Regions from separate parts of the Streptomyces sp. NPDC045968 genome, predicted to be linked through region 4. Evidence: riboswitches for the same ligand, from Rfam matches in the RefSeq annotation. Region 4 holds a riboswitch; each other region holds the start of a gene.

Region 1 (7,005 bases), on a different contig from region 4:
CGCCGTGACGTCCACTCTGATCCTCGTCGTCACCTATCTGTTCACCGCCTTCGCCGCGGTCTCCTTCGCCGGCACCGGAAGCTCGGGGCTCGGACTGGGGAACGAGGAGACCGCCGCCGACGTCCTGACCGGCCTGGCGCCCGCGGTGCTCGGTGACACCCTGGCCAAGGTCGTACAACTCGCCATCGGCGTCTCGGCCGTGGGCGCCCTGCTGACGTGCACCGTCTCCACCCCGCGCGCCACCCTGTCGATGAGCGCGCACGGCGCCCTGCCCGCCGCCTTCGGCCGCATACACCCCCGGTTCCGGACACCGGCGTTCGGCACGGTGTTCTTCGGCGCCGCGGCGGCCGTGACGCTGTCCCTCCTCACGCTGGTCTCGGCCGACTTCCTCGGCGACGCCGTCCTCTCGGTGGGGCTGCTGATCGCCTTCTACTACGGCGTCACAGGATTCGCCTGCGCCTGGTACTTCCGCGGACATCTGCGGCGCTCTCCGCGTGACCTGCTGGTCAAGGGAGTCATGCCCGTCGCCGGCGGCCTGATGATGCTGGCGGCGTTCGTGCGCAGCTCGTACGACATGTTCGACCCCGCCTACGGCTACACGTCGCTGGGCGGAGTCGGCGGTGTCTTCCTGCTCGGCGTCGGCTCCCTCGTCCTCGGGGCCGCCGTGATGCTCCTCATCCGCTCCCGGCACGCCCCCTTCTTCCGCGACGGCCGTACGTCCGTCGCCACCCTGTCCCTCACGGAGGACTGACCACTCATGCGCACCCTCGCCATCGCCGCCGTACAGACCACTCCCGTGCCGCACGACCTGCGCGCCACCTGGGACCGCTTCGCCGACCGCGTCCGCGCGGTGCGCGACACGTTTCCCCATGTGCAGCTCGTCGTCGTGCCCGAGCTGATGCTCGCCGCGGAGGCACCGCTGCTCCAGGCACGCGCGGACTGGATGCGGGAGGCCGCCGTACCGGTCCCGGGCCCGCTCACCGACCTCGTCTGCGCCCTGGCCCGTGAGACCGGCCTGTGGCTGGTGCCGGGCAGTCTCTACGAGCGCGCCGACGACGGGCACACGTACAACACCGCGCTCGCGGTCTCCCCGGCGGGCGAGATCGTGGCCCGGTACCGCAAGATCTTTCCGTGGCAGCCCTACGAACAGGCAAGCCCGGGAAACGAGTTCGTCGTCTTCGACCTGCCCGGCATCGGCCGCGCGGGGCTCGCCATCTGCTACGACGGCTCGTTCCCGGAGACCGCCAGGCAGCTGGCCTGGCTCGGCGCCGAGGTCATCCTCCAGCCCACCCTCACCACGACACGGGACCGGGAGATGGAACTGGTCTGCGCGCGTGCCAACGCCTGGACCAACCAGCTCTACGTCGTCAGTCTCAACGCGGCCGACCCGGCCGGCGTCGGCGCCAGCGCGATCGTCGATCCCGAGGGAATCGTGCGCCAGCAGGCCGGGGCGGGCGAGGAGGTCCTGGTCGACGTCCTGGATCTCGACACCGTGACCCGTGTCCGAACATACGGTTCCGCCGGCCTCAACCGGCCGTGGGACCAGCTCGCGCGTTACGGCCACCGGATCCCTCTGCCGATGTACGGAGGGACGTTCCGGCCCACCCCGCACGACCAGGCTCGTACGCAAGGCTAAAAATGATGCCAATACGGACTTTTCACAGCAATAACCTTCTATAGCCCAATGCATTCTTTTCGCCCGAACCGCGACCACTCCCCCTTCACGCAAATCACCCTTTTCGGACTCAGTGGCCAGCGTCACGTCCGGGATTGGCAGGTTCCTGACGTGTGCCCCGCATCCCTTCTGCGGGAAGAGAGTTGACTCCGCGGTTCGGGTGAATTCACCGGCGATCCAGTTCATCGATCTTGCAAATGAATTGTGATCAGGAATTCAGGGCTTGTCCCCTTCGGCTTTTCTCGCCTACGGTCACCCTCAATCCGGATGGAACGCCGAATCCTGCCGCCGTCCGGGAACCCAGACCACTCACGCCCGGCAGGAGCGGGGGACCCAGGTAAGTCGCCGATCCGTTATGCGGAACGGCTCGGGGTTAAGTCGCATGCACCTGCGGCCAGGCATCTCCAGCCTGAACCCGACAGCTCACCTCGTAGGCGACGGAGAGGAATTCGCCATGCCCACGATGGGTAAGCACCGCCGTACCAAGTCCAGCCCCCTGACCCGCGGTCTCGTCGCCGTGACCGCAGGCGGAGCCGTCCTCGCCCTTCCGGTGATCGGCGCCACCACCGCGTCCGCGGCACCGGCCCAATCGGTCGCCGCCGAAAAGTCAGTGGCCGCCCCCGCCAAGGCAATCACCGCGCAGAAGACCGGGATCACCAGCTATTCCGTCGTCAAGGGCGATACTCTGCACAAGATCGCCGAGACGCATTCCGTGAATGGCGGCTGGAAGAAGCTGTACAAGGACAACAAGAAGGCCATCGGCAAGAATCCTGGGCTCATTCGCCCGGGCCTCAAGCTGACGCTTGGCGCCAAGTCCGAAGCCAAGGCTTCCGGTTCCTCCTACGAGCGTGCGTCCGCCGGCAGCGAGCGCGCCGACCGCTCCGAGCGGTCGACCACGCCGGTCGTGAAGACCGCCGCCCCCGCCGCGCAGCCCGCGACCTACACGAACGACCTCGACGGCTGGATCAAGGAATCGCTGGCCGTCATGGCCGAGCACGGCATCCCCGGCACCTACGAGGGCATCCACCGCAACATCATGCGCGAGTCCTCGGGCAACCCGCAGGTCGTCAACAACTGGGACTCGAACGCCGCCGCGGGCATCCCGTCCAAGGGCCTCCTCCAGGTCATCGACCCGACGTTCCAGGCCTACCACGTGCCCGGTACGTCGATGGACAGCTTCGACCCGGTCGCCAACATCACCGCCGCGTGCAACTACGCCGCCGACAAGTACGGCTCCATCGACAACGTCTTCGGCGCCTACTGATCCCCTGGCGAACGGTCACGGTTCACGACTGCCGGGTGGCGAGGGTCCGACAGGCCCTCGCCACCCGGCAGTTCCGCGTACGCGCCGACCGTGGAAGACTCACGTCCATGCCCGAAATCCAGCTCCTGCGCCACGACCACGCCGCCGCCCTGCTCGCGTTCGAGCAGGAGAACCGGGCCTACTTCGCCGCCTCGGTTCCGGACCGCGGCGACGAGTACTTCGCACACTTCGACGCACGCCACAGCAGCCTCCTGGCCGAACAGGCCGAGGGGCTCTGCTATTTCCATGTGCTGGTGGGCGACGGGGGCGAGGTGCTGGGCCGGGTGAACCTGGTGGACGTGGCGGACGGTTCCGCCGAGCTCGGATACCGGATCGCCGAGAAGGCCGCCGGCCAAGGCCTGGCCACGACCGCCGTCCGCCGGATATGCGTCCTGGCCGCCACGCAGTACGGCCTCACCACACTGCGGGCCGCGACCACGCCGGACAACGCCGGCTCACAGGCGGTACTGGCCCGCACGGGATTCGTACGCACGGGAGAGACCGTGCTCGAGGGGCAGCCGGGGCTCGCCTACGAACGGCCGCTGGGCGCGGACGTGCTGCTCCCCTGACACCCGTCACGGGGCCAGGGTTCCTCCGGCGTGAGGGTGGTGACGAGCCGGGGCCGGCCCGCCACCACCACGCAGGGACTGCGCCGCCCGGCGTCAGTCGCGGTCGGTCTCCTCGCGGACGATCGTGCCGCTGGCCGCGTCGACCTCGAATTCGGTCTTGTTCCAGTCCTTGGCCACCACGTCGACCGCCCACACCAGGGTGTCGTCGTCGTTGGTGTCCAGGCCGATGGAGGTGACCGTTCCCTTCTTCTTGGCCGTCGCCACCTTGGCCGCCTGCTCGGGCGTCTGCTTGGCCCTGGCGATCCAGTCGGCCATCTCGGTCTTGTCGGCCGCGTCCTGATCGGTGTCCGGCGACGACTCGATCACCTTGCCGGAGATCGCGTCGATACGGATGGTGTGCGCGGCTCCATCCGTCTCGACGACCTCGGCGACCCACCGGGGACCGGTGCCGCTGCCGCTCGGGCTGGGGCTGCCGCTCGGCGAGGCACTGCCGCCGGGGCTGGGGCTGCCGCTGGGACTGGCCGTGCCACCGGGGCTCGCGCTACCGGTCGGCGAGGCGCTCTCGCTCGCGTCGGTACGCCGGTCGGTGTCGTCGTCCAGGCCCTCGAGGTCGAGCTCGACCAGCTTGCTGCCCGGTACGGCCCCGACCGCGACCTTGGCCGCCTTGTCGTAGGTGACCTTGGTGGTTGCGAGGAGCTCCTTGCGCTCGGTCTGGTCCTCGGTCAGCTTCGGGCTGCCGGAAGGACTCGCGGACGGGGAGGTCGTCTGCTTCGGGATGACCTTGGCGGCCTCCGATGTAGCCGCCCCTGTCTGGTCACCACTGTCCTGCCCGCATCCCGCGACCAGCGCGGAGGCGACGACGGCGGCGCACAGGGCACCGGTGATACGGAGGCGGCGGGCGCGCGGGGAGACAGTGGTTTTTCGTCGGAATTCAAGGCTCATACACGCATGACTAGCCCCCTCACCGGCAGGTCATGTTGTCCTGCGGGCCGGGTCACCCGATCGAACGCGCGTCTCCGCCCGTTGGCGGTCATCCGCTCCGGGCGCGCCGTGGTCGCGGGTGCGAAACAATGGGGGGCACAGCCACGGACACGGCTTCCGCCGACGTCCGGTCGGGAGGCCCTCATGGATTACGCGGAGAGTTACGAGCTGATATTCCAGACCCACGGCGCGGCGGACGACGTGGTCGTGGTCCGGATGACCGACCGGTCCGGGGCGGGTGGATACCCGGTGTACGAGGACGACACCGGCATCGTGCGCGCGGAGATCAGCGACCGCGGTGAGGTACGCATGGTGGCGAGCGGCGGCCACCAGGCGCCCGGGATCCCCCTGCTCGCGCGGGCCCTGAGCGAGGGACCGCCCCGCGCCCGCTGAGCGGCCGAGCACGCGCACCGCGGCGCGCCACGCGCCGCGGTGCCGCTGTGTGCTGTCTCTTCCACAGCTACTGACGGTCAAAGTCCGTTCATGCCCGTTCTTCGTCTGAATCTGTTTACATTCCGGCACCCCAGCCGTAATCTGAGCGCGAAACCACAGACTCGGGCATGGAACGGATACGAAACCACATGTACGCACCGGAGCGGCAGCAGGAGATCCTCCGCCTCGCCCAGGAGAGCGGACGCGTCGACGTGCTCTCCCTCGCAGAGGAGTTCCAGGTGACCGCCGAGACCGTGCGGCGCGACCTGAAGGCGCTGGACCGGGCCGGGCTGCTGCGCCGGGTGCACGGCGGCGCGATTCCGGCCGGGCGGCTCGGCTTCGAGCCCGACCTCGCCGAGCGCGACGCGGTGGCCGCGGACGAGAAGGACCGCATCGCGGCCGCCGCCCTGGGCGAGCTCCCCGTGGACGGCAACGTGATCATCGACGCGGGCACCACGACGGCCCGGCTGGCCGCCGCCCTCCCACTCGACTCCTCCCTGACCGTGGTGACCCACGCACTGCCCGTGGCGGCCCGCCTCGCCGACCATCCCGGAATCGCGCTGCACCTGGTGGGCGGCCGGGTCCGGCACCGCACCCGTGCGGCCGTCGACGCCTGGGCGCTCAGTGCGTACGCCGAGATCAACGCCGACGTCGTCCTGCTCGCCACCAACGGGTTCTCGGCCGACGGCGGCCTGACCACCCCCGACCTGGCCGAGGCCGCCGTGAAGCGCGCCATGATCTCGGCCGCCCGCCGGGTCGTGCTGCTCGCCGACTCGGGCAAGTTCGGCCAGGAGCACTTCGCCCGCTTCGGCGACCTCTCCCACGTCGACCTGCTCATCACCGACACGGGGCTCAGCCCCGAGAACGCCCTCGCCATCGAGAGCCGGGGCACGGAAGTGGTACGCGCATGATCCTCACCGTCACCCCCAACCCGAGCCTCGACCGCACCTACGAGCTCCGGGACCTCACCCGAGGTGCGGTCCTGCGCGCCACCGGCGACCGCGTCGACCCGGGCGGCAAGGGCATCAACGTCTCCCGCGCGGTGGCGGCGGCGGGACACCGTACGGTCGCCGTCGCCCCCCTGGGCGGGCCGGAGGGCGCACTGCTCGCCCGCCTGCTCGGGGAGCACGGCATCGAGGCCGCCGGTGTGCCGATCGCGGGCAGCACCCGCGTGAACATCACACTCGTCGAGCCCGACGGCACGCTCACCAAGGTCAACGCGACAGGGCCCGAGATCACGGACTCCGAGGCCGAGACGCTGCTGGAGACGGTGCGGACCCGGTCGTCGGACACGGACTGGATCGCCTGCTGCGGCAGCCTGCCGAGGGGCCTGCCCCCCGAGTGGTACGCCGAACTCGTGGCACGCAGCCACCGGGCCGGTGCGCGAATCGCGCTCGACAGTTCGGGCGCCGCGCTGCTCGCCGCACTGCGCGAGCGGCCCGATGTGATCAAGCCGAACGCCGAGGAGCTCTCCGAGGCGGTCGGGCGGCCTCTCGCGACGGTCGCAGACGCGGTCAAGGCCGCGGAGGAGCTGCGCGGGCGCGGGGCACAGGCCGTGCTGGCCAGCCTCGGAGCCGATGGACAACTGCTGGTGGACGGCTCGGGGGCGTACTTCGGGAGTGCCCGGGTGGACACCGTACGCAGCAATGTCGGCGCCGGGGACGCCTCGCTCGCCGGCTTCCTCACCGCAGGGGGCGCCGGCCGGTCCGCGCTGGCGGCCGCCGTCGCCCACGGAGCGGCGGCCGTCCAGCTCCCCGGCAGCGTGATGCCCACACCGGCCGACATCGACATGTCGTCGGTCGTCACGACCACGGACATCCCCCTGGACCGCGTGCTCACGGAGCCCGCGCCATGACGTCCGCATCCCTGAGAACGAGCCCGCAGACCCACGTCCCCCCGGCCGCCGCCACGGCGGTCCACGAGCAAGGAGCCCCGCGATGAGTGAGCTGATCACCGCGGACCTGGTCGACCTCGATCTGTCCGCCGAGACGAAGAACGCCGCAGCGAGGTCGCTGGCCGAGCGGATGGCCGCCGCCGGGCGCGTC
Region 2 (7,005 bases), on a different contig from region 4:
GTCCGTGCACACGGGCGTCGACTTCCCCGTCGGGTACGGCACTCCGGTGATGGCCGCGACCGACGGCACCGTCCGCACCCAGTTGAACAGCGCCTACGGCAACATGGCCATCGTGACGGCGGCCGACGGCACCGAGACCTGGTACTGCCACCTCAGCAGCATCAGAATCCGCTCGGGCACGGTGCAGGCGGGCGACACCATCGCGTACGCCGGGGATTCCGGGAATTCCACCGGCCCGCACCTGCACTTCGAGGTCCGGCCCGGCGGCGGCTCGGCGATCGACCCGATGCCCTGGTTCCGGAGCCACGGCCTCAACCCGAACTGATCACCACAGGGTGGATTGGCTGTGGCCCCGTCCAGGAGGACGGGGCCACAGCCAATCCGCACGAGCGCCGCGGAACTACAGCTTCTCGACCGGCGCGTAGCGCAGCAGGAGCTTCTTCGGCCGCTCGTCCCCGAAGTCGACCGTGGCCTTCGCCTGATCGCCGAAGCCCTCGACCGCCGTCACCGTGCCCAGACCGAACTGGTCGTGCGTGACCCGGTCCCCCACCACCAGCGTGACCACCGGCTTGTCCGCGGTGCGCCGGGTGGCGAAGCCCGAGGGACCGGACTTCGAGCGCGAGGACGACAGCGAGGACGTGATCCCCGACGTCGGTCCGGCCGGAGCGGCCATCGGGCCCTTGCGCTTCCACTCCAGATGCTGGTCCGGGATCTCCTCCAGGAACCGCGAGGGCGGGTTGTACGAGGGCTGGCCCCACGCACTGCGCATCGCGGCCCGGGTCAGATACAGCCGCTCGCGGGCGCGGGTGATGCCGACATAGGCGAGCCGCCGCTCCTCCTCCAGCTCCTTGGCCTGGCCGAGCGCCCGCATGTGCGGAAAGACGCCGTCCTCCATGCCGGTGAGGAAGACGACCGGGAACTCCAGCCCCTTGGCCGTGTGCAGCGTCATCAGCGTGATGACGCCGGAGCCTTCCTCGTCCTCGTCGGGGATCTGGTCGGAGTCGGCGACGAGTGCGACCTTCTCCAGGAATTCGGCGAGCGTGCCCGCGCCCTCCTCAGCCGCCGCGCGCTCCTGCTCGAATTCGAGGGCGACGGCCGCCAGTTCCTGAAGGTTCTCGATGCGCGTCTCGTCCTGCGGATCGGTCGACGCCTGGAGCTCGGCGAGATATCCGGTGCGCTCCATGACCGCTTCCAGGACGACCGCGGGGCCCGCCCCCGACTCGACGATGGTGCGAAGCTCCTCCATCAGCGTGTTGAAGCGCTTCACGGCGTTCGACGAGCGGGCCGCCATGCCGTACGCCTCGTCGACGCGGCGCAGGGCCTGCGGGAAGGAGATCTTCTCGCGCATCGACAGGGCGTCGATCATCGCCTCGGCGCGGTCACCGATACCGCGCTTCGGCACGTTCAGGATGCGGCGCAGCGGGACGGTGTCCTCCGGGTTGGCGAGGACCCGGAGGTAGGCCAGGACGTCGCGGACCTCCTTGCGCTCGTAGAAGCGCACACCGCCGACGACCTTGTAGGGCAGGCCGACCCGGATGAAGATCTCTTCGAAGACACGGGACTGCGCGTTCGTACGGTAGAAGACGGCGACGTCGCCCGCCTTCGCGTCACCGGCGTCGGTGAGCCGGTCGATCTCGTCGGCGATGAACTGCGCCTCGTCGTGCTCGGTGTCCGCGACGTACCCCGTGATCCGGGCGCCGGTGCCGGCGTTCGTCCAGAGGTTCTTGGGGCGGCGGCTCTCGTTGCGCTCGATGACCGCGTTGGCCGCGGACAGGATCGTCTGCGTGGAGCGGTAGTTCTGCTCCAGCATGATCGTGGTGGCGTTCGGATAGTCCTCCTCGAACTGGAGGATGTTGCGGATGGTCGCGCCCCGGAAGGCGTAGATCGACTGGTCCGCGTCACCGACGACACACAGCTCGGCGGGGGCGTCGGCCTCACCGGCCGGGCCCACCAGCTCGCGTACGAGGGTGTACTGCGCGTGGTTGGTGTCCTGGTACTCGTCGACCAGGACGTGCCGGAAGCGGCGGCGGTAGTGCTCGGCGACATCGGGGAACGCCTGGAGCAGGTGCACCGTCGTCATGATGATGTCGTCGAAGTCCAGGGCGTTGGCCTCGCGCAGCCGTGCCTGGTACATCGCGTACGCCTGGGCGAGGGTCTTCTCGAAGCCGTCCGCCGCCTGCCCGGCGAAGGTCTCCTCGTCGATCAGCTCGTTCTTCAGATTCGAGACCTTGGCCGTGAACGACTTCGGCGGGTAGCGCTTCGGGTCGAGGTCCAGATCGCGGCAGACGAGCGCCATCAGCCGCTTGGAGTCCGCGGCGTCGTAGATCGAGAACGAGGAGGTGAAGCCGAGCCTCTTGGACTCGCGGCGCAGGATGCGTACGCACGCGCTGTGGAAGGTCATGACCCACATGGCGTTGGCGCGCGGCCCGACGAGCTGCTCGACCCGCTCCTTCATCTCGCCCGCGGCCTTGTTGGTGAAGGTGATCGCGAGGATCTGGCCGGGGTGGACGCCCCGCTCGGCCAGCAGATGGGCGATCCGGTGGGTGAGCACGCGGGTCTTGCCCGATCCGGCACCGGCGACGATGAGCAGCGGCGAACCGGCGTGCACGACCGCGGCACGCTGCTCGGTGTTCAGCCCGTCGAGCAGCGCGGCGGCGTCGATGACCGGACGGGGGGCACCGTCGCGGTAGTACCCCTCGCGGGGCGGCGGGGGCGCGTCGAAGACGCCCTCGAAGAGACCCTCCGGCACCGCTTCGGGTGCGTGGTCCTCGGGAGGCGGCGGGGGCCCTTCCTCCGAGTTCTGGAGGCCGGTCAGGAAGCTGTCGTCAAAGAGGCTGCTCATCGCTTGACGAGTCTAGGCGGCCCCACTGACACCCCGGGGCCGCATTCCGCAGGAAGGCGTCCGGGGCATGCGCGCACGGAGACCGGGCGGCCACACGGCGTGAGGGCGGCGAGGGCCTTCGACGGTCCGGCCGTACCGCTTCCCGCAAGGTCACGAAAATGTATCGGGCATATCGAACATCAACCTTCACAGGGACGCCACGGGTTGGCTAGCGTGCGTCGTCGGGCGGCCCGTACTCCCTTGAGGCGAACCACGCCGAGCGGGCGCCCACGCCGAATCCAGCTGCCCCCAGGGGCATTCGGAACCGGGGACCCACACGCAGCACCGGGGTGAATCGGTCCACAGCCCTCACGTGGACCGTAGGGCAGCCTTCCGTTCCGCCCGAACCCGACAGCTAACCCGGTAGGCGGTCCACGGAAGGAGATGCCGGCCTTGTCGTCGCATCGCAAACCGCGCACCCGTATGCGCACCACCTCACACGGCATCGGACTCACGACGGCCGCGCTGGCCTCTGTGACGCTGATCTCCACGCAGACCGCGACGGCCGCGCCCGCTGCGCCCCGGCCGAGCATCGAGGACGTACAGAAGAAGGTCGACGACCTCTACCGGCAGGCCGGCACCGCGACCCAGCAGTACAACAAGGCGAAGTCCGCCTCCACCCAGCAGCGCGCGAAGGTCGACGGGCTGCTGGACGCCGCGGCGAAGCGCGCCGAGAAGCTGAACGAGACGCGGCGCGAACTGGGGCGGTTCGCGGCGGCGCAGTACCGCAGCGGTGCGGTCGCGCCGACGGCCACGTTCTTCCTCGCGGACGACCCGCAGTCGTACTTCGACCAGGACCAGCTGATGGCGCGGATGACCAGCCAGCAGCAGAAGACGGTCTCGGACTTCCGTACGCAGCAGAAGGCGGCGGCGAAGAAGCGCGTCGAGGCCACCAAGAGCCTGGAGACGCTCACCGAGGCGCAGACCACGCTGCGGGCCAGCAAGCAGCAGGTGCAGGAGAAGCTGACCGAGGCGCGCAGCCTGCTGTCGGAGCTGACCGCCAAGGAGAAGGCGCGGCTCGCGGAGCTGGAGCGCGAGAAGGAGGCGGAGGCCGAGCGCAAGGCGCAGGAGCTGGCCCGTCAGCAGGCCGCCGCCGCGGAGGCCGAGCGCCAGGCCCAGGAGGACGCGGCGAAGGAGGACGCCGGGCAGCCCGACAGCGGCACGGACACCGGGACCGGGAGCGGTACGGACGCGGACAGCGGCTACGCGGCGAAGGCGGAGAAGGTCCTCGCCTTCGCACGGGCCCAGATCGGGAAGCCGTACGTCTGGGGGGCGACGGGCCCCGCCTCGTACGACTGCTCGGGGCTGACGCAGGCGGCCTGGAAGGCGGCGGGCGTCGACCTGCCCCGTACCACCTGGGACCAGGTGGAGGTCGGCACCCGGGTGGCCACGGCGGATCTGCGGCCGGGCGACCTGGTCTTCTTCTACGACGACATCAGCCACGTCGGCATCTACAAGGGCGACGGCATGATGATCCACGCGCCGAAGCCGGGGGCGAACGTGCGCGAGGAGTCGATCTACTACATGCCGATCTACGGGAGCGTGCGGCCGGCGTGACGCCGAGGCCCCCGCACCCGTCCCGCTCACGTCAGGACCGGCCGTAAGGCCCGCCTGAACCGGGCAGTCGCCCCGCGAACCGCTGTGGGACCATCCGCATGACGACCCCTGGGGGGGGCGAAGCGGTGGTGGACACGAGGAGTTCGGTGTGAACACGGGTGGGGAGCGGGGCGGTTCGTCCGTGCCTGACGAGGAGTGGGAGCGATTCCTCCGGGAGTCGGCGGAGGGCACGGCGGACGCACCCGAGGAGCCGTCGGCGCGGGCTCGCCTCGTGGCGCGGCGGCTGCGCGAGGAGTCCGCGTCTCCGGAGGCGTGGCGCGCGTACTCCCCGGCCCGGCCGCGGCGGAAGGCGGGCTGGTACGCGGTCGGCCTGGTGGTCGTACTGGCCCTACTGGTCGTGGCGGTGGCTCCGGACCGGGTGACCGGATGGTTCGGCGGGGACGGCGGAGCCGGCGAGCCGCTCGCGGCGGAGTCGGAACGCCCGGACCAGCCGCCTCCCGGGAATGCCGGTACGGGGGCCCAGCGGCCCACGCGCGAGGAACCGTTCAAGGGCTCTCCTGCGGCGCGCTGGGCCGGCGGCACGGCCGGGATCACGGTCCCCGCGGCCAGGGCGACCGGGTGGATGAACACGGCGCAGGTGGAGGAGGCTCTCGGGCGGACCCTCGACTTCCTCGACGCGTCCGGTCTGGAACCGGGCGTGCTGCGGGGTGAGCACCCGGACAGGGCGATCGCGCTGATCAACCCCCACCAGAAGGACGTCCAGGCCTATCTGGCGGCCGCGTTCCGCACTCCGAGCAGGAAGAACAACCCGCTGCTGCTCTTCAGCCGGTTCGAGACGTCGCACGCGCGCCTGGTCGGGGACGTGGTCAGGACCCGGGGGCGGATGACGTACCGGGAGGGCGAGCGCGGAGCCCTTCAGGTGACCACCGACGTCACGTACGTGTATCCGGTCGCGCGGGCCGCGGACAGCGACGAGATCGCGCGCACGATCGTGCGCCGTGAGCTGGTGCTGAACTGGGACGACCCCGCGAAGGTGGTCACCGAGCCGGGCACCTTCTCCCTCGTCTCGTACTCGGCCGACACGGCCAACGGCGGCTGCGAGACCTTCAACGGCTACCTCACCCCGGCGTTCGGCGCGGGCCGGCCGGACACCGGAGCGGGTGACGAGATGGACCCCTACGACCGCAGTACGCCAATGGCCGAGCGGATGAAGGCCGGGGACGAGGGGTGCGGAATCGCGACGCGGTCCTGAGCGGGGCCGGGGCCTCGCTCGGGACTCAGGTCCAGAGGGTGGCGATGAAGATGTTGGCGACCGTCAGACCGCCGACCGCCGCGAACTCGCCCTTTCCGGCCCGCTCCTCGTCCCGCTTGACGTAGACGATCCCGAGGATCACGACCAGGATCAGCAGCTTGACGCCGATCTTGATGTTGTTCACGGTCTGGTCGTCGGCCTGGTTGAGGCCGACCAGGGCGACTCCCGTGACCAGCATGGTCAGCGCGCCGTGCAGCATGGCCGGTACGAAGCGGGCCGTGCCGGCACCCATCGCCTTCATCTGGGTCAGGAAACCGCCGAGCAGCGAGGCGATACCGATGATGTGCAGGGCGACGAAGACATTGATGAGTACGTCCATGACCCGGCAGCCTAGCCGGGCCCTTATCACCCCAGGACGGCCAGGTACCACGTCCCGGCCACTTCGCTCGCGCCTGTACGAATTGCCTGATTCCGGCGCTGTTTTTCCGGTCGCACAGAGGTAGCGAAACGCCACATCAAGGCAATAGTTGTCATGACGACCCTTTCCCGTGTCCTGGGTTTAGCGTCCCTTCCCAGGCCCGTCGGCAGCTCCCGGCGGGCAGCCGAACAGGAAGGACGCGGCCCTCGTGGCAGCACACCGGAAAGCCGCTCACCGAAAACCCAAGCAGCGCCCGTTCACCGGCCCTGCTGCCCGTACAGCGGCGACCCTGGCCTTCGCCGGGGCCGCGACCGCCACCGCCTTCGACGGGGCCGCGCACGCCGAACCACAGCTCACCCCGGCCCAGGTCAGGGCCAAGGTCGACCGGCTGTACCACGACGCCGAGGTCGCCACCGAGCGGTACAACGGCACGAAGGAGAAGGCGACCGCGACCGCGAGATCCGTGGACGCGCTGCGCGACGAGGCCGCCCGCAGGACCGAACGTCTCAACTCCGCACGTCACACCCTCGGTTCGCTGGCCACCGCGCAGTACCGCTCAGGCGGCCTCGACCCCGCCGTACAGCTGGCGCTCTCCTCCGACCCCGACCAGTACCTGGAACGCGCGTCGTTCCTGGACCGGGCCGGCGACCGCCAGGCCAGGATGCTCAACGGAATCCGCCGACAGGTCACCGGCGTCGCCCAGCTCCGCGCGAGGGCCGAGGACGAGCTGGCGACGCTCACGGCCCGCCGGGCCGAACTGACGAGGCACAAGGAGACGGTCCGCACCAAGCTGGCCGACGCCAGGCGCCTCCTCGACACCCTGACCGACGCCCAGCGCACCGGCTACGAGCGCGCGGCCGACGCCGGGCACGGCGGCGCGGCCGTGCGAGCCGACCG
Region 3 (7,005 bases), on a different contig from region 4:
ACAGGCCCAAGGGCTTCGATCTGACGCGGCTCCTCGCCGAACGCGGGGGAGAGCGTTACGAGCTGCACACCAGACACCTCAACCACCAGCTGCCGCGCATGCTCCGCACGATCGGCTTCGACAAGGTCTACGAACGGGCCGAGGGCGCCTACTTCTGGGACGCGGAAGGCAACGACTACCTCGACATGCTCGCCGGATTCGGGGTGATGGGACTCGGCCGGCACCACCCTGTCGTACGCAAGGCGCTGCACGACGTCCTCGACGCCTCGCTGGCCGACCTCACCCGGTTCGACTGCCAGCCGCTCCCCGGACTGCTGGCCGAGAGGCTGCTCACCCACAGTCCGCATCTGGACCGGGTGTTCTTTGGCAACAGCGGTACGGAGGCCGTCGAGACGGCACTGAAGTTCGCCCGGTACGCCACCGGGAAGCCCAGGATTCTGTACTGCGCGCACGCCTTCCACGGGCTGACGACCGGCTCCCTCTCGGTCAACGGGGAGGCCGGCTTCCGCGACGGGTTCGCCCCCCTCCTGCCGGACACCGCGATCGAGCTCGGTGACCTGGACGCCCTGCGGCGCGAGCTGAAGCGCGGCGACGTCGCGGCGCTCGTCGTCGAGCCAATCCAGGGCAAGGGAGTGCACGCCGCGCCGCCCGGCTTCCTGCGCGCCGCTCAGGAGCTGCTGCACCGGCACAAGGCGCTGCTCATCGTGGACGAGGTGCAGACGGGCCTCGGCAGGACCGGCGACTTCTACGCGTACCAGCACGAGGACGGTGTCGAGCCCGACCTGGTCTGTGTCGCCAAGGCGCTCTCCGGCGGCTATGTGCCGGTCGGGGCGACGCTCGGCAAGGACTGGATCTTCAAACGTGTCTACTCGTCCATGGACCGGGTCCTCGTCCACTCGGCGAGCTTCGGTTCCAACGCGCAGGCCATGGCGGCGGGTCTCGCCGTACTCGCGGTGATGGAGGACGAGGAGACGGTGGCGAACGCCCGCCGTACGGGCGATCTGCTGCGTGAGCGGCTGGCCGCGCTCGTCGACCGCTACGAGCTGCTGCACGAGGTGCGCGGCCGCGGCCTGATGATCGGCATCGAATTCGGCCGGCCGTCCTCACTGAAGCTCCGCAGCCGCTGGACCATGCTCCAGGCGGCCCGCAAAGGCCTCTTCGCGCAGATGGTCGTGGTGCCGCTGCTGCAGAAGCACCGGATCCTCACGCAGGTGTCCGGGGATCATCTGGAGGTGATCAAGCTGATTCCCCCGCTGGTCATCGGTGAGCCGGAGGTGGACCGGTTCGTGAGCGCCTTCACCGCGGTGATGGACGACGCGCACGGCGGGGGCGGGCTGATGTGGGACTTCGGCAGAACCCTGGTGAAACAGGCGGTCGGCAACCGCTGATCCGCAGGATGTGCCTCTGAGGCAAAAAGTTTGCCTCAGAGGAAGGATCCTGGCCCAATGGAGTCATGAATCCTCCTGACGAAGGGGCGGCCGACGAACTGCCCGGGGTCGCTCCGCGCCTGCGTGACCTGCGCCATGGCCGAGGCCTCACCCTGGAGACCGCCGCCCAGCGGGCGGGACTCTCACCCGCCCATCTCTCGCGGCTGGAAACCGGCCGCCGACAGCCCTCGCTGCCCATGCTGCTGGGTCTGGCCCGCGTCTACGGTACGACGGTTTCCGAGCTTCTGGGGGAGGCGCCGGCCCAACGTGACGCGATCGTCCGGGGCGGCCCGTTCACGGGCGCCGAGGCCGACGGCTGGATGTACCGGCAGGCCGGCGCTTCCGGCCGGGCCATGCAGGCGCTCCGCGTCCGGGTGCCGTACGGCGCACAGGGCGACCTGGTGCGCGTCCACCCCGGCGAGGAGTGGCTGTACGTGCTGGAGGGGCGGCTGAGGGTCGTCCTCGGTGAGACCGTGCACGACCTCGGACCCGGGGACAGCGCGCACTTCGACTCGCTCACCCCGCACCGGATCGCCGCCGCCGACGGCGGCGGCGCGGAGCTCCTCTTCGTCCACACACTGCTGCAGAGCCCGGCGGCCGAACTCTGTCTGGGCAGCGGACTCCACCGCCGCTGACCCCTGACACCGAAGGAAGGACTGTCATGTCCGATTCAGAGCACTACGATCCACTCAGCCCGCGGTCCCGGAAGAACTACGAAACACAGGAGCGGAAGTTCCCGCGTGGTGTCGTGATCAGGCTGGTCGCCTACCTGGTCGCTGGACACGTCTTCGCGGCCTTCCTCTACCTGCTGTTCGAGGTGGCGGGCAAGGGCTGAGGCCGACGGGTGGTCACGCCGCCTCGGTGAGGCGTTCCCGCAGCCGGTCACGGGTCTCGGGGGAGAGCTTCAGCCCCTCGGTGAGGTAGCGCTCGGTGCCGCCCCAGGTCTCCTCGATCGTGCTGAAGGCGGCCGCCAGATAGTCGGCGCGCGCGCCGAAGAGCGGGTTGAGGAGCTCCATGACCTCGTCGGACATACCGACCGCGGAGGTGTCGCTGCGCTGCACCTTGTACCGGCGGTGGGCGTCGTTGGACATCAGGTAGTCCGCCTCGATCGCCTCGCGCTCCACGCCGACGGCGAGCAGCGACACGGCTATGGACAGCCCCGCGCGGTCCTTGCCCGCGGCGCAGTGCATCAGGGCGGGGACGCTGTCCTCGGCCAGGGCGTGCAGCACCCGGCTGTGCTCTCCGGTGCGCTCCTTGATGATCGCGCGGTACGAGGCGATCATGCGGTCCGCCCCCTTGCCGTCCGCGAGGATCGAGCGCAGCTGCTGGATGTTGCCATCGCGGACCAGCCGCCAGAACTCGGCACCGTCGGCCGGGTCGGAGAGCGGGATGCTGACGTTGCGCACGCCCGTCAGCTCCACGTCGTGGCCGTCGAGCTTGCGGTCGGCCGCGTTGCGGAAGTCGAAGATCGTGTGCAGCCCGAGCCCGTCGAGGAACGCCACGTCCTGCTCGGTGGCGTGCGCCAGGTGACCACTGCGGTAGAGCCGCCCGAACCGCACCCGGCGGCCGTCCGTGGTCGGCAGGCCCCCGACGTCACGGAAGTTGCGCACACCGGTGAGCTCCGTGTGCGTCGGGGGGACCTGCGGCAGCTGCTGCGTCACGGTGACTCCTGGAGTGTCTGGCGTCGGCGCTGCTCGCCGACGAGGGCACGGTCGTGACGATACGACATTGATTCCTCAGGCAATCATCTTGCCCCGGAGGCCGCCGTTCCGTGCGGCGCCGTAGCCCATCGGGCTTACGCGGTCGATGATGTGCGGAACTGTTCGAATCTGGGGGCGATGTGGACGTCGGGCATCAGGAGAGCCGAGCGGGCTCCGGGGTGATCTCGACGCGAGGGTGCTGAGGCTCCGTCGAATTCCGTGATCGAGGCATGTCCGTATTGGCGTATTTAGAGGAACATGCCCTGCTTATGGGGGAGATGGCGGTCGACGGGTGAGCGGGATCATATCCGTGACGGTGTGTGGCGGCCCGGCCGACGGGTATTCCGCGCACCGTACGGAATGCCAAGATCCGTAATCCACGGAGTGTGACGGGAAATCCGCGCCGGAATTGAATCGTGCATTCCGGTGCGTCGGGCATGGCTTGTTCCGGCCGTCCCTGCTCGCTTACGGTCACCGTCAATCCGGACGGACCGCCTAATCCTGCCGCCGCCCGGAATCCGCACCCACTCACGCGTGGCAGGAGCGGGGGACCCAGGTAAGCCGCCGGTCCGGAGGAATCCGGAACGGCTCGGGGTGAAGTCGCGCCAGCGCGACCGGGCATCTCCAGCCCGAACCCGACAGCTCACCTCGTAGGCGCCGGAGAGGAATGCCCCATGCCCGCAAAGGGTAAGCACCGTCGTACGAAGTCCAGCCCGATCACCCGTGGCATCTTCGCCGCCGGGACCGGCGGCGCCGTCCTCGCCCTTCCGCTGATCGGCGCCACCGGTGCGCACGCCGCGGAGCAGGCCGCGCCCGTCACCAAGCCCGCCGCCGCCTCGGTCGCCGCGGCGCACACCGCCCCCGCCGCGGTGTCCAAGGCCGCCCCGAAGACCTACTCCGTCGTCTCCGGCGACTATCTGTCGAAGATCGCCGCCGAGCAGAAGATCAAGGGTGGCTGGCAGAAGCTGTACGAGGACAACCGCGAGGCCGTCGGCGAGAACCCGAGCCTGATCTTCCCCGGCACCGAACTCACCCTCGGCGCCAAGGCGTCCGGCTCCGCCGAGGCCGCCCCGTCGAAGGCCGCCGCCCCGAAGGCTGCCGCTCCCAAGGCCGCCGCCCCGAAGGCCGCCCCGTCGAAGGCCGCGGCTCCGAAGGCGGAGACGTCCTCCAACTCGGCCTCCTCCGCCGCCGAGTCGGCCACCTCCACGGACACCGGCGCCTCGGAGAGCAACAGCTCCGGCTGGACGACCCCCGTGGAGAACGCCACCGTCACCACGCCGTACCGCGCCTCCGGCTCCATGTGGTCCAGTGGCTACCACACCGGCGCGGACTTCCAGGCCGCGTCCGGCACCAGCGTCCGGGCCATCGGTCCCGGCACCGTGGTCTCGGCCGGCTGGAGCGGTTCGTACGGCAACGAGGTCGTCATCAAGCACGAGGACGGCATGTACTCCCAGTACGCCCACCAGACCTCGCTGAACGTGTCGGTCGGCGACACCGTCACCGGCGGCCAGCAGATCGGCCTCTCCGGTTCCACCGGCAACTCCAGTGGTCCGCACCTCCACTTCGAGGTCCGCACCGGCCCGAGCTACGGCTCGGACGTCGACCCGATCTCGTACCTGCGTCAGCACGGCGTCTCCATCTGAGACGAGCAGCGGTGAAGAAGGGCGGTGCGCGGCGGCGCGCCGCCCTTCTTCGCGTTCTCACCGGTGCGACCGGGGCCACCACTTATTCCGGCTTTACCAAAAACTGACCGGGTGGTCTATCTCACCACCCGTCAACCCCTTATTACGGTCGCGTAGGTCACATTCGCAGGTGCAGGATGAGCGCTTGTGGCAGACGATTCGAAACTCAATCAGCGCGGTCTCCAGAACGTCATCGGCGTCAACAGCGTCATAGGGTCGTACGCGGCGATTGGCGACAGCTTCACCGAGGGCGTCGGAGATCCCGGCCCCGGCGGGACCTTCGTCGGCTGGGCGGACCGTTTCGCGGTGCTGCTGGCGGATCAGCTTCCGGTCCCCGACGACGGGACGGGCTCGCTCGCATCACGGCACGGCGGTTTCCGTTACGCCAACCTCGCCGTACGCGGACGGCTCCTCGACCAGATCGTCGAGGAACAGGTGCCGCGGGCCAAGAAGCTGGCACCCGACCTCGTGACCTTCTGCGCGGGCGGCAACGACATCATCCGGCCGGGGAGCGACCCCGACGACGTGGCCGAGCGCGTCGAGCGCGCCGTCGCCGACCTGACCGGCGCGGTCGGCACCGTCATGGTCACCACCGGTTTCGACCCCCGCCACATGCCGGTGCTGCGGCACCTCCGGGGCAAGATCGCCACGTACACCGCCCATGTGCGCTCCATCGCCGACCGCTACGACTGCCCGGTCCTCGACCTGTGGTCGCTTCGGTCCGTGCAGGACCGCCGGGCCTGGGACGACGACCGGCTGCACCTCTCGCCCGAGGGACACACCAGGGTCGCGCTCCGTGCCGCCCAGGTGCTCGGCATCGACGTGCCGGCCGACCCCGACCAGGCATGGCCGCCGCAGGCCCTGCGCCGCCCGCTCGACGTCCGGCGCGACGACATCCACTGGGCCCGTGAGCATCTGGTCCCGTGGATCGGACGGCGGCTGCGCGGCGAATCCTCCGGGGACCACGTCGAGGCCAAGCGCCCGGATCTACTGCCGCTCTAGAACCCGCTCCGGCCCGGTGAGAGCGCGCCGGGCCGGTATCCGCTCCAGCACGCCGCCCGCGAAGACGTCGTACAACGGCAGCGTCTCCAGGTGCACATAGCCGATATGGCAGTCGCAGACGGCGAGGGGACAGCCGCGCGGGCCCAGGGCCCGGCGGTAGCTCCCGTCGTAGAGGTTGCCGAGCTCCGCACGGACGAAATGGCACCGGCGCACCGTGCCCTCGCCGTCCACGGAGATGACCGACTCACCGGTCCGGCAGGGCAGCCCGGCCGAGGTGTGGGGGTGCCGGCTGTACGGGAACAGGGGGTCCAGAGCCGTCCAGTGGTCCGCCTCCTCGTCCGTATAGGTGTGCCCCTCGGCGGCGTTGACCCAGAGATAGACCTCGTCGGGCAGCGCGGCCCGCAGCCGCCGCGCCTCGTCGAGGTGATCGTCGAGTCCGACGATGCCGACGCTGTGCCGGACACCCAGTTCAGCGAGGTCGCGGCAGGTGCCGAGGAACCGGTCGTACGGAGTCTGGCCCGGGTGGTACGTGCACCACAGGGCCACCTTGCCGAGGTCGGCGTCCGCCAGCCAGCCGGTGCGGCAGCTGAGGTTGGTCTGGATGGCGACCCGGCCGATGTGCGGCAGCCGCGAGAGCTCGACCAGTGCGCGGCGGTACCAGGACCGGACCAGTCCCTCCCCCCACGGTGTGAACAGCACCGACAGGCGGTCGCCCGTCTGTGCCGCCGCCCACGCGGTGAAGCGCTCCAGGGCGGCGCGGTCGGCGCGCAGTTGCTCGGGAGTGTCGCGCCGCTTGGCGAACGGGCAGTACGGACAGGCGTAGTCGCAGGAGGCCAGCGGCCCCCGGTAGAGGATCGTCAGGTCCATGGCGGGGCTCACTTCGTCTCGTACGCGGCCATCGCGGCCCGTACGGCGGGGGAGAACAGCTCCGGACCCAGGGCGTCCGAGTGGGCCAGACCCTCCGGGGAGAGGCGCAGCCTGCCGCGGCCCGCCGCCCCGTCCAGCCAGCCGCGCGCCGCGAAGCGGTCCAGCTCCACGGGGAAGTCCTCGTACGGGTCCGTGCCGAACCGTGCGCGGTACTCCACGCGCTCCATGCCCTCCGCCTGGAGGAGGGACTGCAGCAGATGGCGCCGGCGCGCCTCGTCACCGTCGGCATACCGCCCCACCTCGGCCCGGGAGAAGTCCTCCGTCGTC
Region 4 (7,005 bases):
TGAGCGGGGAGATCGAATCGCTGGCCGATGCCGTGCTGAGGGCGTTGGCGGACGACAGCCGCAGTGACTACCTCTTCGGTGTGTACGAGGAATCGCGGCCGGGGATCGCCGAGGCGTTGCGGCTCCGCAGGATCCTGAGCGGGATGCGGCACTTGGGCGGCGTCGACCCGAGGGAGCGTCGCGAGCTGGTCCGGCGGCTGAAGGATGTGGCGGCGCAGGACCCCGACGCGGTGTCGGAGCTGCGGACGTTCTTCCCGGCGCAGGGGGGCCTGGCGGCCGGCGTACAGGAGGTTCCGCAGGACGCGGTGCTGGTGGACCCGGCGCACAACTCCGTCACTGGCGGCACCTTCATGGGACCGGTTCTGGGAGACGGCACCCAGTACAACTACTTCGGCCCGGGTGCCCACGCCCCGCTGCCCGCCGTGGCGCACTGGCTGACGCTCGACATCGCCGACCCGATCGCGCTGGGGGTGCGGCGCACCCGCCGGCTTCCGGAGGAGCCGCCCCTTCCGCCGTACGCCGGACGTGACTGCGACGCGCGGCTCGGCACCCTGGTACGGGCCGCGGCCGGGCAGGGCGGTCTCGTGCTGGTGACGGGCGAGCCGCTGTCGGGGAAGACGAGGACGGCGTGGGCGGCGCTGTTCAGCAACATGGCGGGTGCGACGCGGATCTACGCACCGCCGCCCGGTACGGACCTGCGCGGGCTGCCCGCCGTACTGCGTGGCCGCGGTGACGAGTCGTGCGTTCTGTGGCTCGACGAGCTGGAGGGGCACCTCGGCGAGAACGGCCTGACGGCCGCCGTCCTGGCGGAGCTCGTCCAGCAGCGCACGGTCGTGATCGGCACGATGGCCGACGAGGCGTACGACGCCCACCGCTTCGGCGCGTCCGCCGGCGCGCGGGTGCTCGGCGGCGTGGAGCCGGTCGAGCTGACCTGCGCCTGGTCCAAGAAGGAACTGTCACGGTTCAGGAAGCGCCTCGACGACCCCCGGCTGCGCGGCGCACACGAAGGGCGCGGCGCCAGGGGCATCACCGAGTACCTCGCCGTCGGCCCCGAACTCGGTGACCTGTGGCGCCGGGCACGGCGCGCGCGGGGCCGCGGTCGCGGCCACCACCTGGTGCGCGCCGCGATCGACCTCGCCCGCTGCGGGGCCCGTGGCCCGCTCCCGCTCGACGTACTGCGCGCGGCGCACGACGTGTACCGGGACTGGCCGTGGTCCGAGGAGGAGACGTTCGACGCCGCGCTCGCCTGGGCGGCCGAGATCCGGCTCGGGGTGACGGGGATGCTCGTGCCGGGCCCGGTGGAGGGCACCTGGACGGCGTTCGGTTCGCTGGTCGCCGAAGTGGAGGACCAGGGCGCGAAGGCCCGTCCCGTACCGCTGGAGATCTGGCCGTTCGCCCTGGAAGCGGTACGGGGTGACGAGTCCGGGCGGACCGAGGTCATCACGAGGGCCCGCCGGTGGCTGACCCCGCGGGCGGACGGTGACCCGGACACCATGGCGGTCCTCGGATCGCTCGAACAGGAGTTGGGCGAGGTGGCGGCGGCCGAGTCCTGGTACCGCAAGGCGGCGGACGCGGGCAGTGCGCGGGCGGCGGCCGTGGTGGGGGGACTGCTCGTCGCGCGGGGCGCCGGCGCCGAAGCCGTCCCGTATCTGGAGAAGGCCGCCGCGACGGGGGACACCGCCTCGCAGAACAGGCTGGCCACCGTATTGAGGGAGCGCGCCGAGTTCTGGCTGACCAGGGCCGCCGAAGCGGGGGACGGCGAAGCGGCGTGCCGGCTGGGGCACCTCCTCCTGGCGGACCGGTCGCACGAGGCGATGCGGTGGTACCGCAGGGCCGCCGACAGCGGGTACGAGGGCGTCGCCAGGAGCATCGGCAACCTCTTCCACGACTGGCAGGACCTGGAAGAGGCGGAGACCTGGTATCGCAGGGCCATCGCCCATGGCGACAGCAGGGCGGCGAACCCCCTGGCGCTGATTCTGGAGGAGCGGGACGAACCGGCCGAGGTGATCGAACCGCTCTACCGGATGGCGGTGGAAGCGGGCGACATCAGCGCACTGGCCAATCTCGGCTACTTCATGAAGGCGCGGGGGCGGCTGGACGAGGCCCGGCGCTGGTTCGAGGAGGGCCACGCACGGGGGAGCTACGACGCGGCCTACGCCATGGCCGTGCTGGAGCGGGACCAGGGGAACACGGCAGCGGCGGAGGAGTGGTTCGGCAAGGCCCTGGAGATCGGCCACCACGGCGCCGAGCGGGCGATCGCGGAGCTGCGGTCGGAGGGCGGGGAGGCGGCGGCTAACGTCGAGGGGTGAACGACAGCCCCGCCGAAAGCCCTGCCGACAGCCCTGCCGACAGGGCCGAGAGCCCCGCGGACAGCCCTGACAGCCCTGCCCAGGCCACGGCCGGCTGCCCCGTCGGCCACGCGGCCGCGGCGCCCGCCGCCCCCGAGCTCTTCACCTGGGAGTTCGCCACCGATCCGTACCCCGCCTACGCCTGGCTGCGCGAGCACAGCCCCGTACACCGGACGACGCTGCCCAGCGGGGTCGAGGCCTGGCTCGTGACCCGGTACGCGGATGCCAAGCAGGCACTCGCCGACACGCGGCTGTCCAAGAACCCGGCCCACCACGCCGGGTCGGCGCACGCCAAGGGCAGGACGGGCATCCCGGGCGAGCGTAAGGCGGAGCTGATGACGCATCTGCTGAACATCGACCCGCCCGACCACACCCGGCTGCGCCGTCTCGTCTCCAAGGCGTTCACCCCGCGCCGGGTCGCCGAGTTCGCGCCACGCGTGCAGGAGCTGACGGACCGGCTCATCGACAACTTCGTGGCGGAGGGCAAGGCGGACCTCATCCACGACTTCGCCTTCCCCCTGCCCATCTACGCGATCTGCGATCTGCTCGGCGTCCCGCCGGAGGACCAGGACGACTTCCGCGACTGGGCGGGCATGATGATCCGGCACGGCGGCGGCCCGCGCGGCGGGGTGGCCAGGTCCGTGAAGAAGATGCGCGGCTACCTCGCCGAACTGATCCACCGCAAACGGGAGGATCCGGGCGACGACCTGATCTCGGGGCTGATCCGCGCCAGCGACCACGGCGAGCACCTCACCGAGAACGAGGCCGCCGCGATGGCGTTCATCCTTCTCTTCGCCGGATTCGAGACCACGGTCAACCTCATCGGCAACGGGACGTACGCCCTGCTGCGCAACCCAGGGGAACGCGAGCGGCTTCAGCGTTCGCTCGCCGCGGGGGAGACGGACCTCCTGGCCACGGGGCTGGAGGAACTGCTGCGGTACGACGGCCCGGTGGAGCTCGCCACCTGGCGGTACGCGACGGAGCCCGTCGCGCTCGGCGGGCAGGACATCGCTCCCGGGGACCCCGTGCTCGTGGTCCTCGCCGCGGCCGACCGGGACCCGGAGCGATTCCGTGATCCGGACACGCTGGACCTCGCACGGAGTGACAATCAGCACGTGGGATACGGGCACGGCATCCACTACTGCCTGGGAGCGCCGCTCGCACGCCTGGAGGGGCAGACCGCGCTGGCAACCCTGCTGAGGCGCCTTCCTGACCTGCGCCTTGCGGCGGAACCTGACGATTTGCGGTGGCGCGGCGGCCTCATCATGCGCGGACTGCGCACGCTTCCGGTGGAGTTCGCGCCCGGCCCGCCGGCCGCGCAAGGTGACACTCCGTCAACTCTGTGACTTTCACGTGATCTCCGCTGCATCGACTTGTGACACACGTTCGAGTGCCGCTAGGTTCACCGTTCACCACAGCAGTCACATGTCAGTCACACGGAAGGCAATCCCATGGGCTCCGCGAACGGCAGACACCGCCGCCCTCGCCAGGCACCCGCCATCGTCGTCGCCGCAGGCGTGACGGGATCGGCCATCGCCATCCCGCTGCTCGGTGCGACCGGTGCGCACGCCGCCGACGCCTCGACCTGGGACCGGGTCGCCGAGTGCGAGAGCGGCGGCATGTGGAGTGCGGACCTGGGCAACGGCTACTACGGCGGCCTGCAGTTCTCCCAGGACACCTGGTCGGCGTACGGCGGCTCGGCGTACGCGCCCCGCGCCGACCTCGCCAGCCGCTCGCAGCAGATAGCCGTCGCGGAGAAGGTCCTGGAGGACAAGGGTCCGCAGGCGTGGCCGAGCTGCGCGGTGATCTCCGGGCTCGCGCTGGACGGGTCCCTCCCGGGCGTCGACCCGGGCGGCGTGCCCTCCGCCGAACCGTTGGACCCGCTGTTCCCGTCGGACGAAGCGACGGACGAGGCGGCGGGCGAGGCGGCGGACGAAGCCACGGACGAAGCGAACAAGAGCGGCGAGAGCGACAAGGCGGGCGAGTCGGGCAAGTCCGGCGACATGACCGGGCCTGTCGAGTCCGACAAGAACGGCGCGACCGGCGAGTCGGCCGGGTCCGAGGACTCCGGCGCGACGGCCCCGCCCTCCACCACGCCGTCCCCCGAGGCGTCCGACGCCCCGGCCGACGCGGACCAGGGCGGCGGCAAGCACCGAGGCGCGCCGGCGCCCGAGGCGAGCCAGGACGTCGACCCGGGCAGCGGGCGCGACTCCGGCCGGCACGCCTCGCGCGGTGACGGCGAGGCGCGCGACGGGGGTGCGGCGAGCCTGGACGGCGACTACACCGTCCGGCCCGGAGACAATCTCTGGGCGATTGCTGACGCACAGAAGGTTCCCGGCGGCTGGACCGAGCTGTACGAGGCCAACAAGGGCGAGCTGGGCTCCGACCCGGACCTCATCCTCCCCGGGCAGAGCCTCGATCTGGGGCTGTCGGACAGCGCGGAGAGCTCCGCGCTCAACTGATCAAATTCGGGAAAACGCCCCAAAATCGAGGGCAGTTCAGAGGCCTATGTCCACTTATGCGTAAGTGAGACATGGGTCTCTTTGCTTCAACTGGCGTGCCACGGCCGGGTGGTGCGCCTGCGCCCCCTCTGGCCTGCGGAAACGTTTGATCGCCCAGAGCAAGTAAGACCCGAATGGCCGGTATGTCCCTCTTTGAAAGTGGGGGTTGCCTATGTTTACGGTCGGAACCGCTCGCACCGCGGGCCCCGTCGACCGTCACGCCGAATCCTGCCGTCGGTCGAAGGGAACAGACGCGTAAAGCGCCGTAGGCAGGAGCGGGGGACCCAGGTAAGCGCCGGGCCCGGTCGTCGAAGGACGACTGAGGACCGGCTTGGGGTGAAGTCGCGCGCTAGGACGTGCGACCGGGCAACTCACTTGGCCCGAACCCGACAGCTCACCTCGTAGGCGTCGGTGAGGAGAAGCTCCATGCTGTTTTCCAGCAAGGCCAAGCACCGCCGCCCGTCCAAGGCCGTCCGTGTCGCCACGCTCGCCGGTGTCGCCGGTGCCGCTGTGGCCGTCCCGCTGATGGGCGCGACCGGCGCCTCCGCCGCCTCCGTCGCCACGTGGGACGCCGTGGCCCAGTGCGAGTCCGGTGGCAACTGGTCCATCAACACCGGTAACGGCTACTACGGCGGTCTGCAGTTCTCGCAGTCCAGCTGGGCCGCCGCCGGCGGTACGCAGTACGCGTCCCGCGCCGACCTGGCCACCAAGTCGCAGCAGATCGCCACGGCCGAGAAGCTTCTCGACATGCAGGGCCCGGGCGCCTGGGCCTGCGCCGGTGCCGGCAACCTGACCAACGACGGTGTGGACCCGGGTGTCGACACCGGCTCCGCGCAGAGCGGCGGCGCCGAGCAGCAGGCCCAGCCGGAGCGCCAGGCCGAGCAGCCGGCCACGCGCAGCGAGCAGCGCACCGCCCCGAAGACCGAGGCGCCGAAGACCGTCACCACCCCCACCGGCGAGAAGGTCGAGAAGGGTGACGGCGAGTACAAGGTGAAGACCGGCGACACCCTCAGCAAGATCGCCGCGAAGCAGCACGTCAAGGGCGGCTGGGAGAAGCTGTTCGAGCTGAACGACGACATCGTCAAGGACGCCGACCTGATCTTCCCGGGCCAGCAGCTCCACCTGACGAAGTAGTACCTGGGACTCTCCTCCCCCTCGGGAGGGTGTCCGGCGGCATCCCTCCCGCTCTGCTCCCCGACCCGGCGCGCTCTCCCCCGTGCGCGCCGGGTCGGGGTCGTTTCGAACGCGAGCGCACCGCCGAACGGGTCCGGCTCGCACGGTCCCGGCGCCGTTGATCGTTCAAGTGTTGTAGTTACTGGCCAGTAAATTTCTGGAGCTTTGCCCGTGAATGCATACCCTTGGGTCCTTTTTCGTCCCAGGGGACGGGCGCCCGGCTGGCCGATGGGGTCCGGCCGGATAGGCTCGTGCCGCAAGGCCACAGTGACCCTGCACAACCAGTGTCATATCCCAGAAGGAGATGCCTCGTGCCGTCCATCGACGTCGTCGTAGCCAGGGAAATCCTCGACTCCCGGGGTAACCCCACGGTCGAGGTCGAGGTTGGCCTCGACGACGGCAGCACGGGACGTGCTGCTGTTCCGTCCGGCGCCTCCACCGGTGCGTTCGAGGCCATTGAGCTTCGCGACGGAGACCCCAACCGCTACATGGGCAAGGGCGTGGAGAAGGCCGTCCTCGCCGTCATCGAGCAGATCGGCCCGGAGCTCGTCGGGTACGACGCCACCGAGCAGCGCCTCATCGACCAGGCGATGTTCGACCTGGACGCCACCGAGAACAAGGGCTCGCTCGGCGCCAACGCCATCCTCGGCGTCTCGCTGGCCGTGGCGCACGCCGCCTCCGAGGCCTCCGACCTGCCGCTCTTCCGCTACCTCGGCGGCCCGAACGCGCACCTGCTGCCCGTTCCGATGATGAACATCCTGAACGGCGGCTCGCACGCCGACTCCAACGTGGACATCCAGGAGTTCATGATCGCGCCGATCGGCGCCGAGTCCTTCTCCGAGGCCCTGCGCTGGGGCGCGGAGGTCTACCACACGCTGAAGAAGGTCCTCAAGACCAAGGGCCTGTCCACCGGTCTCGGTGACGAGGGCGGCTTCGCCCCGAACCTGGAGTCCAACCGCGCCGCCCTGGACCTCATCGTCGAG

Evidence for each region. A riboswitch is a leader RNA that binds a small molecule or an ion and turns the genes downstream of it on or off. The one in region 4 is predicted to bind cyclic di-AMP.
Region 1: it holds a riboswitch for cyclic di-AMP, as region 4 does, so the genes downstream of both, AC07FA_RS16690 (transglycosylase SLT domain-containing protein) here and AC07FA_RS26155 (transglycosylase family protein) in region 4, are expected to answer to the same signal.
Region 2: it holds a riboswitch for cyclic di-AMP, as region 4 does, so the genes downstream of both, AC07FA_RS24355 (C40 family peptidase) here and AC07FA_RS26155 (transglycosylase family protein) in region 4, are expected to answer to the same signal.
Region 3: it holds a riboswitch for cyclic di-AMP, as region 4 does, so the genes downstream of both, AC07FA_RS08110 (M23 family metallopeptidase) here and AC07FA_RS26155 (transglycosylase family protein) in region 4, are expected to answer to the same signal.

The regions. Positions count from the first base shown of each region.
Region 1 is NZ_JBWKLF010000005.1:204,921-211,925, reverse strand. It holds gene AC07FA_RS16700 (APC family permease) at 1-751, shown strand, start outside; gene AC07FA_RS16695 (carbon-nitrogen hydrolase family protein) at 758-1,636, shown strand; cyclic di-AMP (ydaO/yuaA leader) riboswitch at 1,972-2,127, shown strand; gene AC07FA_RS16690 (transglycosylase SLT domain-containing protein) at 2,130-2,939, shown strand; gene AC07FA_RS16685 (GNAT family N-acetyltransferase) at 3,047-3,547, shown strand; gene AC07FA_RS16680 (PepSY domain-containing protein) at 3,641-4,489, opposite strand; gene AC07FA_RS16675 (DUF6296 family protein) at 4,673-4,921, shown strand; gene AC07FA_RS16670 (DeoR/GlpR family DNA-binding transcription regulator) at 5,110-5,871, shown strand; gene pfkB (1-phosphofructokinase) at 5,868-6,815, shown strand; gene AC07FA_RS16660 (PTS fructose transporter subunit IIABC) at 6,898-7,005, shown strand, end outside.
Region 2 is NZ_JBWKLF010000008.1:331,192-338,196, reverse strand. It holds gene AC07FA_RS24365 (M23 family metallopeptidase) at 1-325, shown strand, start outside; gene pcrA (DNA helicase PcrA) at 401-2,842, opposite strand; cyclic di-AMP (ydaO/yuaA leader) riboswitch at 3,103-3,267, shown strand; gene AC07FA_RS24355 (C40 family peptidase) at 3,266-4,438, shown strand; gene AC07FA_RS24350 (hypothetical protein) at 4,587-5,690, shown strand; gene AC07FA_RS24345 (hypothetical protein) at 5,716-6,069, opposite strand; gene AC07FA_RS24340 (C40 family peptidase) at 6,317-7,005, shown strand, end outside.
Region 3 is NZ_JBWKLF010000002.1:551,798-558,802, reverse strand. It holds gene AC07FA_RS08130 (aspartate aminotransferase family protein) at 1-1,388, shown strand, start outside; gene AC07FA_RS08125 (helix-turn-helix domain-containing protein) at 1,454-2,062, shown strand; gene AC07FA_RS08120 (DUF6126 family protein) at 2,089-2,262, shown strand; gene AC07FA_RS08115 (tyrosine-protein phosphatase) at 2,276-3,088, opposite strand; cyclic di-AMP (ydaO/yuaA leader) riboswitch at 3,639-3,797, shown strand; gene AC07FA_RS08110 (M23 family metallopeptidase) at 3,802-4,770, shown strand; gene AC07FA_RS08105 (SGNH/GDSL hydrolase family protein) at 4,957-5,811, shown strand; gene AC07FA_RS08100 (STM4011 family radical SAM protein) at 5,797-6,678, opposite strand; gene AC07FA_RS08095 (STM4012 family radical SAM protein) at 6,687-7,005, opposite strand, start outside.
Region 4 is NZ_JBWKLF010000009.1:299,110-306,114, forward strand. It holds gene AC07FA_RS26140 (SEL1-like repeat protein) at 1-2,309, shown strand, start outside; gene AC07FA_RS26145 (cytochrome P450 family protein) at 2,306-3,694, shown strand; gene AC07FA_RS26150 (transglycosylase family protein) at 3,800-4,810, shown strand; cyclic di-AMP (ydaO/yuaA leader) riboswitch at 5,101-5,272, shown strand; gene AC07FA_RS26155 (transglycosylase family protein) at 5,276-5,983, shown strand; gene eno (phosphopyruvate hydratase) at 6,334-7,005, shown strand, end outside.